Regions from separate parts of the Herbaspirillum sp. B65 genome, predicted to be linked through region 1. Evidence: predicted binding sites of a transcription regulator. Region 1 holds the regulator's gene; the other holds the start of a gene.
The links. Region 1 encodes FliA, which starts transcription of late flagellar genes. Its sites were predicted from a motif close to CTAAAGTTTNNNNNNNNNNNGCCGNTA; they were not measured.
Positions count from the first base shown of each region.

Region 2: a site for FliA is predicted at 3,850-3,876, ahead of I5W_RS24435 (flagellin N-terminal helical domain-containing protein). Genes of this name have one in related genera too.

Region 1 covers NZ_BADI01000457.1:1,092-9,646, reverse strand. The annotation lists partial or broken gene I5W_RS11010 (flagellar biosynthesis protein FlhF) at 1-241, shown strand, start outside; gene I5W_RS11005 (MinD/ParA family ATP-binding protein) at 276-1,079, shown strand; gene I5W_RS11000 (RNA polymerase sigma factor FliA) at 1,085-1,822, shown strand; gene I5W_RS10995 (flagella synthesis protein FlgN) at 1,917-2,375, opposite strand; gene flgM (flagellar biosynthesis anti-sigma factor FlgM) at 2,407-2,727, opposite strand; gene flgA (flagellar basal body P-ring formation chaperone FlgA) at 2,940-3,677, opposite strand; gene flgB (flagellar basal body rod protein FlgB) at 3,897-4,325, shown strand; gene flgC (flagellar basal body rod protein FlgC) at 4,332-4,736, shown strand; gene I5W_RS10970 (flagellar hook assembly protein FlgD) at 4,751-5,473, shown strand; gene flgE (flagellar hook protein FlgE) at 5,513-6,802, shown strand; gene flgF (flagellar basal-body rod protein FlgF) at 6,893-7,630, shown strand; gene flgG (flagellar basal-body rod protein FlgG) at 7,707-8,489, shown strand.
Region 2 covers NZ_BADI01001037.1:350-6,198, reverse strand. The annotation lists gene priB (primosomal replication protein N) at 1-193, opposite strand, end outside; gene rpsF (30S ribosomal protein S6) at 215-580, opposite strand; gene lexA (transcriptional repressor LexA) at 921-1,580, shown strand; gene I5W_RS24440 (tetratricopeptide repeat protein) at 1,770-3,758, shown strand; gene I5W_RS24435 (flagellin N-terminal helical domain-containing protein) at 4,077-5,165, shown strand; gene I5W_RS24430 (flagellar protein FlaG) at 5,244-5,603, shown strand; partial or broken gene I5W_RS24425 (flagellar cap protein FliD N-terminal domain-containing protein) at 5,842-5,849, shown strand, end outside.

The DNA.
Region 1 (8,555 bases):
CCATCGGTAACGTGCTGGACGTGGTGATCCGTCACAAGCTCAATCTGCATTACGTGCCAAATGGCCAGCGCGTGCCGGAAGACCTGCATGTGGCCAACAAGCTCTACCTGGCAGATCGCGCCTTCAAGCAGAAGCGCGAAACGGCTCCCTTCGAATTCCAGGAGGGGGAGTTCCGGGGGTCATCGGTCCCACCGCCATGTCCATGAATGACAAAGGACTGCGTGAGGTGAGCTTTGGCTAGTTACGACATCGATCAGGCAACAGGTCTGCGGCGGATGCTGGAGCGTCCGGTACCCAGGCTGTTTACCTTCTTCTCGGTGCTGGGCGAAGAAGAGAAAAGCGCCATGCTCATCAATCTGGCAGCCTCGCTGGCGCAGGCCAAGCACAGCGTGCTGGTGGTGGATGGCGACGTTGCCAGTACTGGACTCTTGACCCGCATCGGCCTGCGCCACGACGTGGCCACGCTGCAGGAAGTCGCCCGCATGGAGCGTACTCTGGTCGAAGCCACACGGCGCTTGCCGGAGGGTTTTTCGATGGCGCGCATCGCCCGGCGCAGCGTGCCCCAGGCCACTGACCCGGATGCCGGGCGCCTGGCCGAGATCTTCGACAGCCTTATCGAACAGGCTGAAATCACGCTGGTCAATGGCGTGCTGGCGCGCGATGAATCGCTGCCGGTACCGACCATGGAAATGGGCGAGATCGTGATTCAGGTCTCGACTACGGCCTCTTCGATCAAGGCCGCCTATGTCTTGTTGAAGAGCTTGAGCGACCGTATCGGCCGTCGTCCCTTCAGCCTCATCGTCAATGACGCCACCGAGGCCGAAGCGCGTACTGTCTATGCCAACATGGCCCAGGCGGCCAGCCGCTATCTGGCGGCGCAGTTGAATTTCCTCGGGTCCATCCCGGCCGACGACCATATACGCCGGGCTACCGGTCAGGGCCGGGCAGTGATGGATGTGTTCCCCTTCGCCGGGGCGGCACTGGCTTTCCAGCGTCTGTCCAAGCGATTCACGGCGGGTGCTGACAGCGCTCGCAGCACTTACGGCATGGCTACCGACGGTGCCAGCCTGGGAGCGTGACGTGCATGTATAACGTCAAGGGAAAGAAGGGCAAGAACGACGTCCTGGAGCAACATGCGCCGCTGGTCAAGAAACTGGCGCATCAGCTCAAGGCCAAGTTGCCCCCTAGCGTGGAGGTGGACGACCTGATCCAGGCCGGCATGATGGGCTTGCTCGACGCCGTCAACCGCTACGAGGAAACCCATGGCGCGCAGTTCGAGACCTATGCCGTACAGCGCATCCGGGGCGCCATGCTGGATGAACTGCGCAGCAGCGACTGGCTGCCGCGCAGCATCCGCCAGAATGCCCGCAAGGTGGAGGAAGCCATGCAGGCGCTGTTGCAGCAACTGGGGCGCCAGCCGCAGGAAGCGGAAGTGGCGCAGCACATGAAGATCAGCCTGGTCGAGTATCAATCGCTGCTGACCGAATGCGGTGGCCACCAGTTGATCTACTACGAAGACTTCCACGACGATGAGGGCGGTCATGAGCACTTCCTGGACCGCTACCAGACGGGCGAAGCCGATGACGACCCGCTGCAGAGCCTGATCAATGGCGGCTTTCGCGACGCCGTGGTCGATTCCATCAAGGCCTTGCCCGAGCGCGAGCAGATCTTGATGGCCTTGTACTACGAGCAGGAAATGAACCTCAAGGAAATCGGCGCCGTCATGGGGGTGTCCGAGTCGCGCGTATGCCAGTTGCATAGCCAGGCGATTTCGCGGATGCGCACCTATCTGCGCGAGCATTCCTGGAGTGGGGTGGCCTGAGGCGCGACACGCTCCATGCTGCCAAAGTGCGGCGTCAAAAACGACAAAGCCCGGCACTGCCGGGCTTTTTGCATGATGCGGGAGAGTACAGCTATCAGACCACGCCCAGCCTGCGGCCAGAGGACTTGATGCTGCTCTGGCCATCCGGTCCATAGAAGTTGCCGGCGCTGGTCTTGCCTTGCAGGATGGTCAAGGCGCTCTGGTTGATGGAGAGCTTCTTGCCGATCAGCAAGCCATTGACGCGGTTCAATTCCTTGGCGTCCTGCGCCAGTTCGAACATGCTGGCCCAGACATCCTTGTCGGTCTCGTCGCCTTGTTCATTCATCCATTTCTGCATCCCGGCTTCGTCTTCGCTGTAGCCAAGCTGGCCCAGCAGGAGATGACGGTTACCGGCCAGGGTGGACATTTCGGCAACAATGCTGGCTTTTTCGGAGATGATGTCGGTCAAGCCTTCCGCCGTGGCTTCCGCCAGCAAGGCCTGCTCCTGACGCAGTTTTTCCACCAGGCGGGACAGGGCGGCTTGTTCCAATTGCAACTTGCTGGCCGGATTCATGCGAAAGATCCTGTGATCGAACGATGGACGATCAGGCCTGGCGGGCGCTGATCAGGGTCTTGACGGTATCGATGAGGCCATTGGCGACTTTTTCCGGATCGATCTGGAAGGTGCCGTTGGCAATGGCGGCCTTGATCTCGGCCACTTTCTTGGCGTCGAAGCTGCTGCTGTTGCTGTTGACCTTGGTCTCCAGCGCCTGGTAGGTGCTGGACAGGCGCACGCTGTCCGAAGCGGCTGCGGCAGCCGGCGCGCCATTGCCGCTGGCAGCGCCGGCCTGGGCGTTGTTGCGGGTCTGGGTCTGCGTCTGCTCGGTGTTGAGGGCAGCGGATTTGAGGGCGTCGTTAACGTTCACGGCAGTAGTCCTTGTAGGGTGGGGGCGCTTTGCACCCGCCTGTCGTATGGATTATCGACCAATTCTGAGCAAACTTTAACATCCTGGGCCGCAAAATGAAGAAATGCCGGAAATTTTCTTCACATCTTCCCTGGTAGGCCGTTCGGGAGTGGCTCCGTACCGCCCGGCCCGGAAAATTACTTCATATCAATGGCCAAGCGGCATCAGCCAGCTCAATAATTGATTTCCAGGATCCCGCCAGCCTTGGCAATGCCGCTGACCACCTGGCCGGCCGCCGTGCGGGCCTGGGCCATCTGGCCCTCGTTGGCATTGGTCAGGGCGCGTGCCTCGGTAGAAATCTGGAAGCCCGGACCATTGGAGACGACCCGTACCGCCTGGCCTTGCTGCACCACCCGTTGGTTGCGGATGGCATCCATGCGCAGCGGGGTGCCGGCGCGCAGGGACATGTTGGCCACGCGCCCGATGACCTGCGACTCTTCGGTCAGCACACCGCTGGGCAGGGCTGACATGTCGCCGCGGATACGGGTGATGTCGCTGGCGCTGATGGTCTGGCCTTGGGCCAGGGGCACGGCCGCCACCAAGTAGTCCGAGATCACTTGTACATTGGCGCGCAGGTAAATGGTCCAAGGCGAAGGGGCGATGCACTTGACGCCCACCGTGGTGCGCCCGAACAGGCGTCCGCCATTGGGCATGAAGGCTTGCGGTTCCAGGCAACTGGCCAGGGTCAGACGCGGATCGGCGGGATCGATGGTGACGGTGACGCTGCCGGGCAAGCCGGAAGTCTGGCTTTTCAGGAATTGCTCGGCAACCTGTTGCACGACTTGCAAGTCCTGCTTTTGCGGGGTGTTGGGGTCGTTTTGCGCCAGGGCAGGCGCGAACTGGCCCAGGCTGCCGCACAGCAGGAGCAGGGCGGCCAGGGTGGGGCGCAGGGCGCGGAGAAGGTGTTTCATTTTGTGCAACTTGCCGGTGAGGGCACAGCGAATCTTGGCAGCCATGTTACTTCGCGCGCGCGAGGTCAAAAGCGCAAACAGGGGAGGCTTTTCTCTCTTTATCGCCCCTTAGGTTGCGCAGGGCAAACGTATGATCAAGCCTACGTAATTCCATCATCGGCGCAGTGCGCGACCTGCCCAGGCAGGGGCGGTGCGGCGCCGGTTTTTCCGGAGGACCTGATGGTCTCTAAGCTCGACGACTACTTCCGTTTTAACGAGATGGCGCTGAACCTGCGGGCCCAGCGCCAGCAGGTGCTGGCATCCAATATCGCCAACGCGGATACGCCCAACTACAAGGCGCGTGACGTCAATTTTGCCGATGCGCTCAAGAACGCGCTGGACAACAAGACCAGCGCCATGCCGCCGCTGCAACTGGAGCGTACCTCGGCGGCCCACGTGGCCGGCACTGCGCCCGACAACGGTCCGGGCAGCATCGGCGGTACTGCCTTGCAGTACCGCACGCCGGCACAGGGCAGTGTGGACGGCAACACGGTCGATCTGGATGTGGAACGCAATGAATTCGTCGACAACGGTATTCGCTATGAAGCCGGCGTCACCGCCGTGAACGGCCAGATCAAGGCCATGATGAACGCCATCCAACCGGGTTGATAAACCATGTCCCTTTCCAATATCTTCAATGTGGCCGGTTCGGCCATGAGCGCCCAGGCTCAACGTCTTAATGCCACGGCCAGCAACATCGCCAACGCCGACAGCGCCACCAGCCCCGACGGTACGCCCTACAAGGCCAAGCAGGTGGTGTTCCAGGCCATTCCGGTGGGTGACGTCAAGGATAGCGGCGTGAAGGTGGCCGCCGTGGTCGAGGACCAGGCACCGCCCAAGCTGGTCTACGACCCCAAGCACCCGCTGGCCGATGGCAATGGCTATGTGGCCATGCCCAACGTCAATCCGGTCGAGGAAATGGTCAACATGATCTCGGCTTCCCGTTCCTACCAGACCAACGTGGAAACGATGAATACGGCCAAGGCCATGCTGGTCAAGACCCTTACCATCGGACAATAAACAGGATTCCCACCATGGCCATCGTCTCCAATGACCTGCTCAGCGCAATGAACGGTGCGAGCAGCACTTCCAGTACCAGCAGTTCTTCCAGCCTCGACAACAACAGCCCGGATGCGATCCAGAACCGCTTCCTGACGCTGCTGATTGCGCAGATGAAGAACCAGGATCCCAGCAACCCGATGGACAACTCGCAACTGACCAGCCAGATGGCCCAGTTGTCGACGGTCTCGGGCATCAGCCAGTTGAACAACTCGCTGTCCACGCTGATGAGCAGCATCAATTCCTCGCAAGCGCTGTCCACGGCCAACATGATCGGCCACAGCGTGCTGGCACCGGGCAACAACATCCAGTTGATGACCGATACCAGCAAGGATGCCAACGGCAACGACGTCACCAGCCAGAAGGCGGTGCTGGGTGTGAACCTGTCCGGCACGGCGTCTTCGGTGATCGTCACCATCAAGGACGCCACCGGCGCCGTGGTGCACACCACCGATCTCGGTACCCAGGCAGCAGGTGCCGTCCCGGTGATCTGGGACGGCAGCAACGACTCGGGTGGCAAGGCTCCCGATGGCAAGTACACCTTCACCGTCAGCGCCTCCAACAATGGCACCGCAGTGGCGGCCACGGCGCTGTCTTTCGGCACCGTCTCCAGCGTCTCGACGGCCGCGGACGGCGTCAAGCTCAATGTCACCAACGTCGGCACCATCAAGCCGACCGACGTGGTGCAGATTCTTTAATCGTTATTACCGACATCTGTCGCAACAAGGGGGTATCTCATGAGTTTTCAACAAGGCCTGAGCGGGCTCAACGGTGCAGCCAAGAGCCTGGACGTCATCGGTAATAACGTGGCCAACGCCAGCACGGTGGGTTTCAAGCAGTCGCAGACCCAGTTTGCCGACATGTACGCCAATTCCATGAACCGTTCCGGCAACTCGCCGGTGGGCATCGGTGTGACCGTGGCCGATGTGTCGCAACAATTCACTCAAGGCAATATCACCTCGTCCAATAACCCGCTGGATATCGCCATCAATGGTGACGGTTTCTTCCAGGTGTCGTCTTCCCTGACCAACCAATCGCCGATGTATGGCCGCAATGGCCAGTTCCAGCTGGACAAGAACGGCTACATCGTCAATCCCAGCATGAATGGCGCCTACCTGATGGGCTGGGCTGCCGGCGCCTCGGGCGGTGACCCGGTGGCGCTGCAGATCGATACCTCCTCGATTCCTGCCACCACCACCACCACCATCAATACCAAGGTCAATCTGGATTCGCGCTCGCCCAATATTCCGACCACCACGGTCTTCAACGCCAACGATCCGACCACCTATACCAATTCGACCGGCGTCACGATTTACGACAGCCTGGGCAATCCCTATAGCGTGCAGACCTACTACGTCAAGAACCCGCCCAATACGGCGGTGACCCCACCCACCACGACCTGGGACGTGTACGCCAAGGTCGGCAGCAACACCCTGGTGACTACCTCGGGCGGCACCACGCCGCTGAAGCTGGGTTCGATGACCTTCAATTCGACCGGTGCGCTGGTCAGTGGTGGCTCCATGACCATCGACCTCACCTCGACTGGCCCCAATGCCAACATTGCAGCCGGTGGCGGCAACTTCGCCAGCACCATCGCTTTGAACTATGCCGGTACGACCCAGACCGGTTCGGCCTTCGTGAACCTGGCTCAGAACCAGAACGGTATGCCCCCGGGCACGCTGTCGAGTTTCTCGATCGACAAGGATGGCACCATCGTTGGTTCTAACAGCAACCAGCAGACCAAGAACCTGGGCAACGTGGTGCTGGTCAACTTCGCCAATCCCAACGGCCTGCAGCCACTTGGCAACAACCTGTACCAGGCTACCGGTGCGGCTGGCAGTCCGCTGGTGGGTAAGCCTAGCACCGGTACCTTTGGTACCCTGCAGGCGCGTGCGGTGGAAGACTCCAACGTCGACCTGACTGCCGAGCTGGTCAACATGATCGTGGCCCAGCGCGTCTACCAGGCCAACTCGCAGACCATCAAGGTGCAGGACACCGTGCTGCAGACTCTGGTCAGCCTGCGCTGATAGCAGTCGCATGTAGCAAGGCTGCCGGCGTCGCCGGTGGCCGGTTTCAATCGGTGGCGCCGGGGGTTGGCGCCACATCAAAGGGGTTTTATGGATCGTCTGGTCTATACAGCGATGTCGGGCGCCAAGCACACGCTTGAGCAACAAGCCAGCGCCAGCAACAATCTGGCTAATGCTACGACTACGGGTTTTCGCGCCCAATTGAATACCTTCCGTTCGGCGCCGGTAGTGGGGGAAGGCTTGCCGACGCGTGCCTTCGTGGTCGATTCCACAGCGGGTAGCGATTTTTCCCAGGGGCCGATCCAGGATACCGGGCGCGCACTGGACGTGGCGGTGCAGGGCCGTGGCTGGATCGCGGTGCAGACCGCCGATGGCGGCGAAGCCTACACCCGCAACGGCAGCTTCAAGATCAACGAGAACGGCATCCTGCAGACTCAGAACGGCCAGTCCGTGCAGGGCGACGGTGGCCCGATTACCATTCCGCCCGACACCACGGTGGCCATTGCGGCCGATGGCACGGTGTCGTCGATTCCGACCAACGGCATTCCCAACGCGGTCAACGTGCTGGGTCGCATCAAGCTGGTCAACCCGGATGAGAAAAACCTGCAGCGCGGTGACGATGGCCTGTTTCGCACCATCACCGGTGCGGCCCAGCCCGACGCCAATGTTCGCCTGGCCAGCGGGGCGCTGGAAGGCAGTAACGTCAACGTGGTGGAGGCGATGGTTAACATGATCAACCTGTCGCGCCAGTTCGAGATGAACATGAAGGTGATCCAGACTGCCGAAGGCGATGCGTCCAAGGCGACGTCGATCCTGTCGCTGTCCTGATGCTGCCCAAGCACTTGCTCACGCACCTGAACAACCGATGCACCCGCAGCGCAAGCGCTGATTACCGGAGAAACAAATGATTCGTTCCCTGTGGATTTCCAAGACCGGCCTGGATGCGCAACAGACGCAACTGGACGTGATCTCCAACAACCTGGCCAACGTCAGCACCAACGGTTTCAAGCGTTCGCGCGCCGTCTTCGAAGACCTGCTGTACCAGACCGTGCGCCAACCCGGCGCCCAGTCCTCGCAGCAGACGCAATTGCCCTCGGGCCTGCAGATCGGTACCGGCGTGCGCCCGGTGGCGACCGAACGCATCTTCACCCAAGGCAACGTCAACCAGACCAACAATGACAAGGATCTGGCGATCCAGGGCAATGGTTTCTTCCAGATCCTGCTGCCGGACGGCACCACCGCCTATACCCGCGACGGTTCCTTCCAGACCGACAACCAGGGCCAACTGGTGACCTCCAGCGGCTACACCTTGCAGCCGCCGATCACCGTGCCGCTCAATACCACCAAACTGAGTGTGGGCCGTGATGGTACGGTCTCGATCATGCAGGCGGGATCGACTGCCACCACCCAGATCGGTACGATCCAGGTCGCTACCTTCATCAACCCGGCTGGCCTGGAAAGCCGTGGCGAAAACCTGTACGTGGAAACCGCCGCCTCCGGCACACCCAACCCCAACACCCCGGGCACCAACGGTGCCGGCGCGCTGTGGCAGGGTTACGTGGAAACCTCCAACGTCAACGTGGTGGAAGAACTGGTCAACATGATCCAGACCCAGCGCGCCTACGAAATCAACAGCAAGGCCATCACCACTTCCGACCAGATGCTGGCCAAGATTTCGCAGCTGTAAGGCAGTAGCGCCTTGGCGCGATAGCAGCACAGGCAGCAGGGCAGGGATGTGGTTTCATGAACCAAG
Region 2 (5,849 bases), on a different contig from region 1:
CCGCCCTGTTGAGAGCACCGGAGATTTCCCCTGCTGCCAACGCCGCGATCTCAAACTCGACCTGGCGCTTCATGCCAGCTTCCATCTGTTCCGATTGATGCTGCAACCTGGCAGTGACAATCGGGATCCCGGCCGGCGTATAACGCAATACATCACGTTCTGCCAGGCTGGCGATGACTTGAAGCTGGTTCACTCTCCGCGATGTTCGCAGCGCTTAAGCTGCCGGAGCTTCGGTACGGCTCTTGGCCGCGTCTTCCTTCTGCACTGCCTTCAGGATGGGGGAAGGACCGGTTTCGGCCTTCTTCATCTTGACGGTCAGGTGGCGCAGGACGGCGTCGTTGAACTTGAAGCCGGTTTCGATTTCAGCCAGCGTTTCGCTGTCGACTTCGATGTTCAGGCAGACGTAGTGAGCCTTGGCCAGCTTCTGGATCTGGTAAGCCAGTTGACGACGGCCCCAATCTTCGACACGGTGGACCTTGCCGCCGCGGGTGGTGACGATGCCCTTGTAACGCTCGATCATCGCCGGCACTTGCTCGCTTTGGTCCGGGTGGACGATAAATACGATTTCATAATGACGCATGAAGACTCCTTATGGACTTATTGAAGACGCCCACCCCGGCGTCAAGACGGGTGTGGGAAGAGGAAAACCAGCGATCATACTAGGTTTTTAGTACAACAGCAATCTTGGCAGCCGACAAACGAGGTCGAATGGCGACAATCGACCGGGCACCGAGGACACAACCACCCTCGCCCCCCACACGTCCGACCGACAACTTCACTTCCATAACTATATATAGGTATCCAAAAGCTTGTCTTTTTCCCTGCCACAAGTGCATGTTGCCGTTGACACAAGGATTGCACCTGTATAAAAATACAGACTGTTCATACAAACAGCCTTCTCCCCGGGAAAGGCCCACCCCATGCTCAAACTGACCGCGCGCCAGGAACAGATCCTGAACCTGATCAAGAACGCCATCGAAAACACCGGCTTCCCTCCTACGCGCGCAGAAATCGCCGCCGAGCTCGGCTTCCGTTCCGCCAATGCCGCCGAGGAACACCTGCAGGCCTTGGCGCGCAAGGGCGCCATCGAGATTTCCCCCGGCACCTCGCGCGGCATCCGCCTGCGCGAATCGGCCACTCTGCCTAGCAACGGCAGCGCTCGCCAGATGGCACTGCCCCACCCCGCCCTGATGCAGTTGAGCCTGCCACTGATCGGCCGAGTGGCGGCAGGTTCGCCCATCCTGGCCCAGGAGCACGTGGAAAAGACCTATCAGGTCGACCCGGCCATGTTCCCGGCCAAACCGGATTACCTGCTCAAGGTGCGCGGCATGTCCATGCGCGACGCCGGCATCCTCGATGGCGACCTGCTGGCCGTGCGCCGCGCCGACCAGGCTCGCAATGGCCAGATCGTGGTCGCGCGTCTGGCCGATGAAGTCACGGTCAAGCGTTACCAGAAGAACGGCAGCGTCATCACCCTCTTCCCGGAGAACCCCGAGTTCGAGCCCATCATCGTCAAGCCCGAGGAAGACCAGTTCGCCTTGGAAGGCTTGGCCGTTGGGCTGCTGCGTAGCTGGAACTGAGCCTGCTCCGCGCTCAGCCCTCAGGATTCCACGTCAAACCCAACCAGCCACACCATAGAAACCTTCGCTTAAAACGGAGGTTTTTTGCTTTCTATTCACCTCTTCGCGCAGAGGCAGTTGCGCATATCATCCTTGCTGGATAGCCATGTCCGGCGCACAGGATGCGCCCAACCAAGAGGACTTTTTTCGATGTCGACGCGCAAGAGCAGCAAGAAGCACGGCAAACCTACTCCAATCCCGGCTCCCGCAGCCGCCAAATCCAACCTGCAGGATCTGCTGGATGTCCGCAAATGCCTGGATCTGCTGGACAACCGCAAGACAGATGAAGCCAAGGCCTTGTGTACGGCAGTACTTGCCCGCGCCCCCAAGCTGGTCTTTGCCAATCATGCGCGCGGACTGATCGCCATGCAGGAAGGCAAGTTTGCCGAAGCCGAACAATATCTGCGCCTAGCCATCGAGGCCGACCCGAACAATGCCGAATACATCGGCAACCTGGCCAGCAGCATCCTCAGCCAGGACCGCATTGATGAAGCCATTGCCCTCTACGAACAGGCCATCTCGATTGACAAGGAAAATCGTGCTGCCCGCATCGGCTTGGCCAATGCCTTGCATGAAAAAAACGACCCGGATGCGTCGATCGCCTACTTCGAGGATGCGGTCAAGCGCGAACCCAACGCACCCGGCCCCCTGTCCCACCTGGGGCGCGCCCTGGTCGAGGCACGCCGCTTCGAGGAAGCCGTGGCGACCATCCTCAAGTCTCTTGAACTGCAAATCAATTTCGCGCCGTCCCACACGGCATTGGGCGAAGCCTTCCACGCCATGGAAATGTACAAGGAAGCGGTGGAGTCACATAAGACCGCCGTCCTGCTCGATCCGCAGGATACCTATGCCCATAACAAGATCGCCGATAGCTACCTGAAACTCAACAAGATCGAGCAAGCCCACGAGCATATGCTGCGCGTGATCGAAATCGCTCCCAAGGACCCCAACAGCTACGTCAAGCTGGGGTCGAGCTATTTCAGCACCGGTGATCGCTTCGACGACGCCATGCGCATGTTCAACAAGGCATTGGAACTGGACCCCAAGTATGCCCTGACCTACAACAACATTGGCGCCATCCAGCATGACCACGGTGACACCGACGATGCCATCGCCAATTTCCGCAAGGCACTCGAACTGCGCCCCAACTACCCCACCGCCAAGCACAACCTGGCGTTGAGCCTGTTGCTGCAGGGCCAATTCAAGGAAGGCTGGGAATACCACGAAATGCGCTTGGTCACCAAGGAGCGCGCGCACGTCTATCGGCTGATCCACAAACTGTTCGACATCATCCCGAAATGGGATGGCAAGTCTTCGCTGGCCGGTAAGTACATCCTGCTGATGCATGAACAGGGCTTTGGCGACAGCATCCAGTTCCTGCGCTATGTCCGACTGGTGATCGAACAAGGAGCAAGAGTCGCCGTCCACGTGAAGAATCCCTTGTATCGCCTGTTCCAGTCCTTCACCCCGGAAGTGACTCTGGTCCGGGAAAGCGATCCGCTGCCCCCCTGTGATTGCGCCTACGTGCTCATGAGCCTACCCCACGCCATGCGCACTCATACGATTGATGACATCCCGCGCTATCCGGAAGGCTACCTGGCAGCCGACCCCATCCTGGCGTCGACCTGGCGAGAAAAGATTTCCAGACTGACAAAATCGAGCGAACACCTGCGCGTCGGCGTGGTGTGGGGCGGCAACCCGGAGCATGGAAACGACCGTCATCGCTCCATCCCCCTGGACAAATTCAAGCAGTTGTTCGACCTCCCCAAGGTAGAGTTCTATTCATTGCAAAAAGGCAAGCCACTGGAAGACCTCAAGGCATTGCCACCCGGCCTACCAGTCTTCAACCTGGGCGATGAATGCGAAGACTTTGCCGACACTGCCGCCGCCATCAGCAATCTCGATCTGGTCATCAGTGTGGACACCTCGGTAGTGCACCTGGCCGGCGCCATGAGCCACCCCACCTGGGTGCTGCTGCCACACATTCCAGACTGGCGCTGGCTTACCGAGCGCGAGGACTCGCCGTGGTATCCCTCGATGCACCTGTTCCGCCAACCAGCGCTGAACGATTGGAATTCGGTACTCAAGACAGTGGGCGAGCAATTGATTGTTTTGCAACAAAAAAAGGCCCAAGGCTAAGCTGTTCGTCACCTGTTCGCCACGAGTAGACCGCCCAACCGGGCGGTCTTTGCTTTTCAGAACATTTTTCTTGGTCGCAACAGCAAATTTGCTAAAGTTTTCCTGATTGCCGTCGAAAAAGGATTTGCTTGGAGTTTCAAGCACGCAGTTTTAGTTCGGAAAGCCTTGAAAAAGATTTTTTGCAAAAGCCCTAAACTTTTTCCAAGACTGCCCGATAAAGCAATCAACAGAGGTTGAAACGCCTGGGACTCATGGGTAGAAGACCAACGTTAGGCACTGAAACTCGGATCATCGGTCTCAAATCTTAGGAGAATTAACATGGCAGCAGTCATTAATACCAATATCCCGTCGCTCAACACGCAACGGAACCTGAATGCGTCGCAGTCGTCGCTGAATACCTCGATCCAACGTCTGTCTTCCGGCCTGCGCGTCAACAGCGCCAAGGACGACGCCGCCGGCCTGGCCATCGCCGACCGTATGAACTCCCAGATCAAGGGTCTGGCAGTTGCACAACGTAACGCCAACGACGGTATCTCGATGGCGCAGACCGCTGAAGGTGCTCTGTCCACCGTCGGCGACAACCTGCAACGTATGCGTGAACTGGCTGTGCAGGCCGCCAACGGCACCAACAGCGCACAAGACCGCAAGACCCTCAACGACGAATACACCCAGCTGTCCCAGGAAGTGTTCCGTGTTCTGAACGGCACCAGCTTCAACGGCCAGAACCTGTTCACCGGCACCGGCCAAGGCGCTTCGGCCGGCACCGGCTCCGATGCTGCCAACGTTTCGGCTTCCCTGACCCTGTCCTTCCAGGTCGGCGCCAACGTTCAAGACAACAAGTTGAACGACCAGATCACCATCACCCTGGACGACCTGTCGAACAACTCCACCATCGCTACCGTGATCGGTACCAGCGCCAAGGGCCTGATCGGTCTGGGCGACACCACCGGCGTGAGCTCGGCACAAGCGACCTACACCTCGGCCAAGGCTGCCCTGGACAACCTGTTCGCTACCGGTTCGTCCATGTCGTCTTCCGCCCTGGCTTCGTCGGCTGTGACCCTGCAAGCTGCCGTTGACAGCGCCAAGCTGTCGCTGGACAAGGCTGTTGCTGCTCCGTCCGCACAAAGCGACGCACAAAAGGCGATCCAGAACTTGGACAAGGCGATCAGCATGATCTCCTCCAAGCGTGCAGAGTTCGGTGCTGTGCAAAACCGCTTCAGCGCGGTCATCAGCAACCTGCAAGTGTCGAGCGAGAACATCACCGCGTCGCGCAGCCGTATCATGGATACCGACTACGCACAGGAAACCGCGAACCTGACCCGTGCGCAGATCCTGCAACAAGCTGGTACCGCCATGCTGTCGCAAGCGAACTCGGCGCCGCAGCAAGTCCTGTCGCTGTTGAAATAAGCCTGATAGCTAGGTAGGATGACGTGCGGGGGATAGACCATATTCTCCGCACGTTCCTTTAAGGAAGGGAGTAGTACCATGTCGATTGCCCCACTTAATATCACCGCTGCTGGCGACTCCGGCACCTCCTATGCGCTGCCGAAGACTGCCGACAAGCCCGATCCCGTGGTATCGACCGTCGCGCCGGCCGCCAATCCGGAAGCACGCCGCGCAACCGAAAGCGAAGTCAATGACGCCGTCGGCAAGTTGAATGATTTTGCAGCCGCCAACGCTGCCGCACTGAACTTCTCCAAGGATCAGGATACCGGCAAGACCATCATCAAGGTTGTCGATACCGCGACCGACAAGGTGATCCGCCAGATCCCCAGCGAAGAAGCGATCGCCATCGCCAAGTCCATCGATAAGATGCAAGGCCTGTTGATCAAGGAAAAGGCTTGAGTATCATTACTTGAGTCTGGTATGAACTGCAGTGGCTCGAACAACCTCATGCGTCAATGTTGGATCATTGCGCATGAAGGATTCGGCTACCCCAGTTCATAACGGATTCTCATAGATTCACACAGATCACCCGCACAGCGTCCTTCCTGCACAGACGCCGTACTTGAGAGCCGTTCTCCTCTTGACCGCGCTTGCAGCAGCATAGCGCTGTGCCTCACGCAAAGATTGAGGAGTAACCATGGCGAC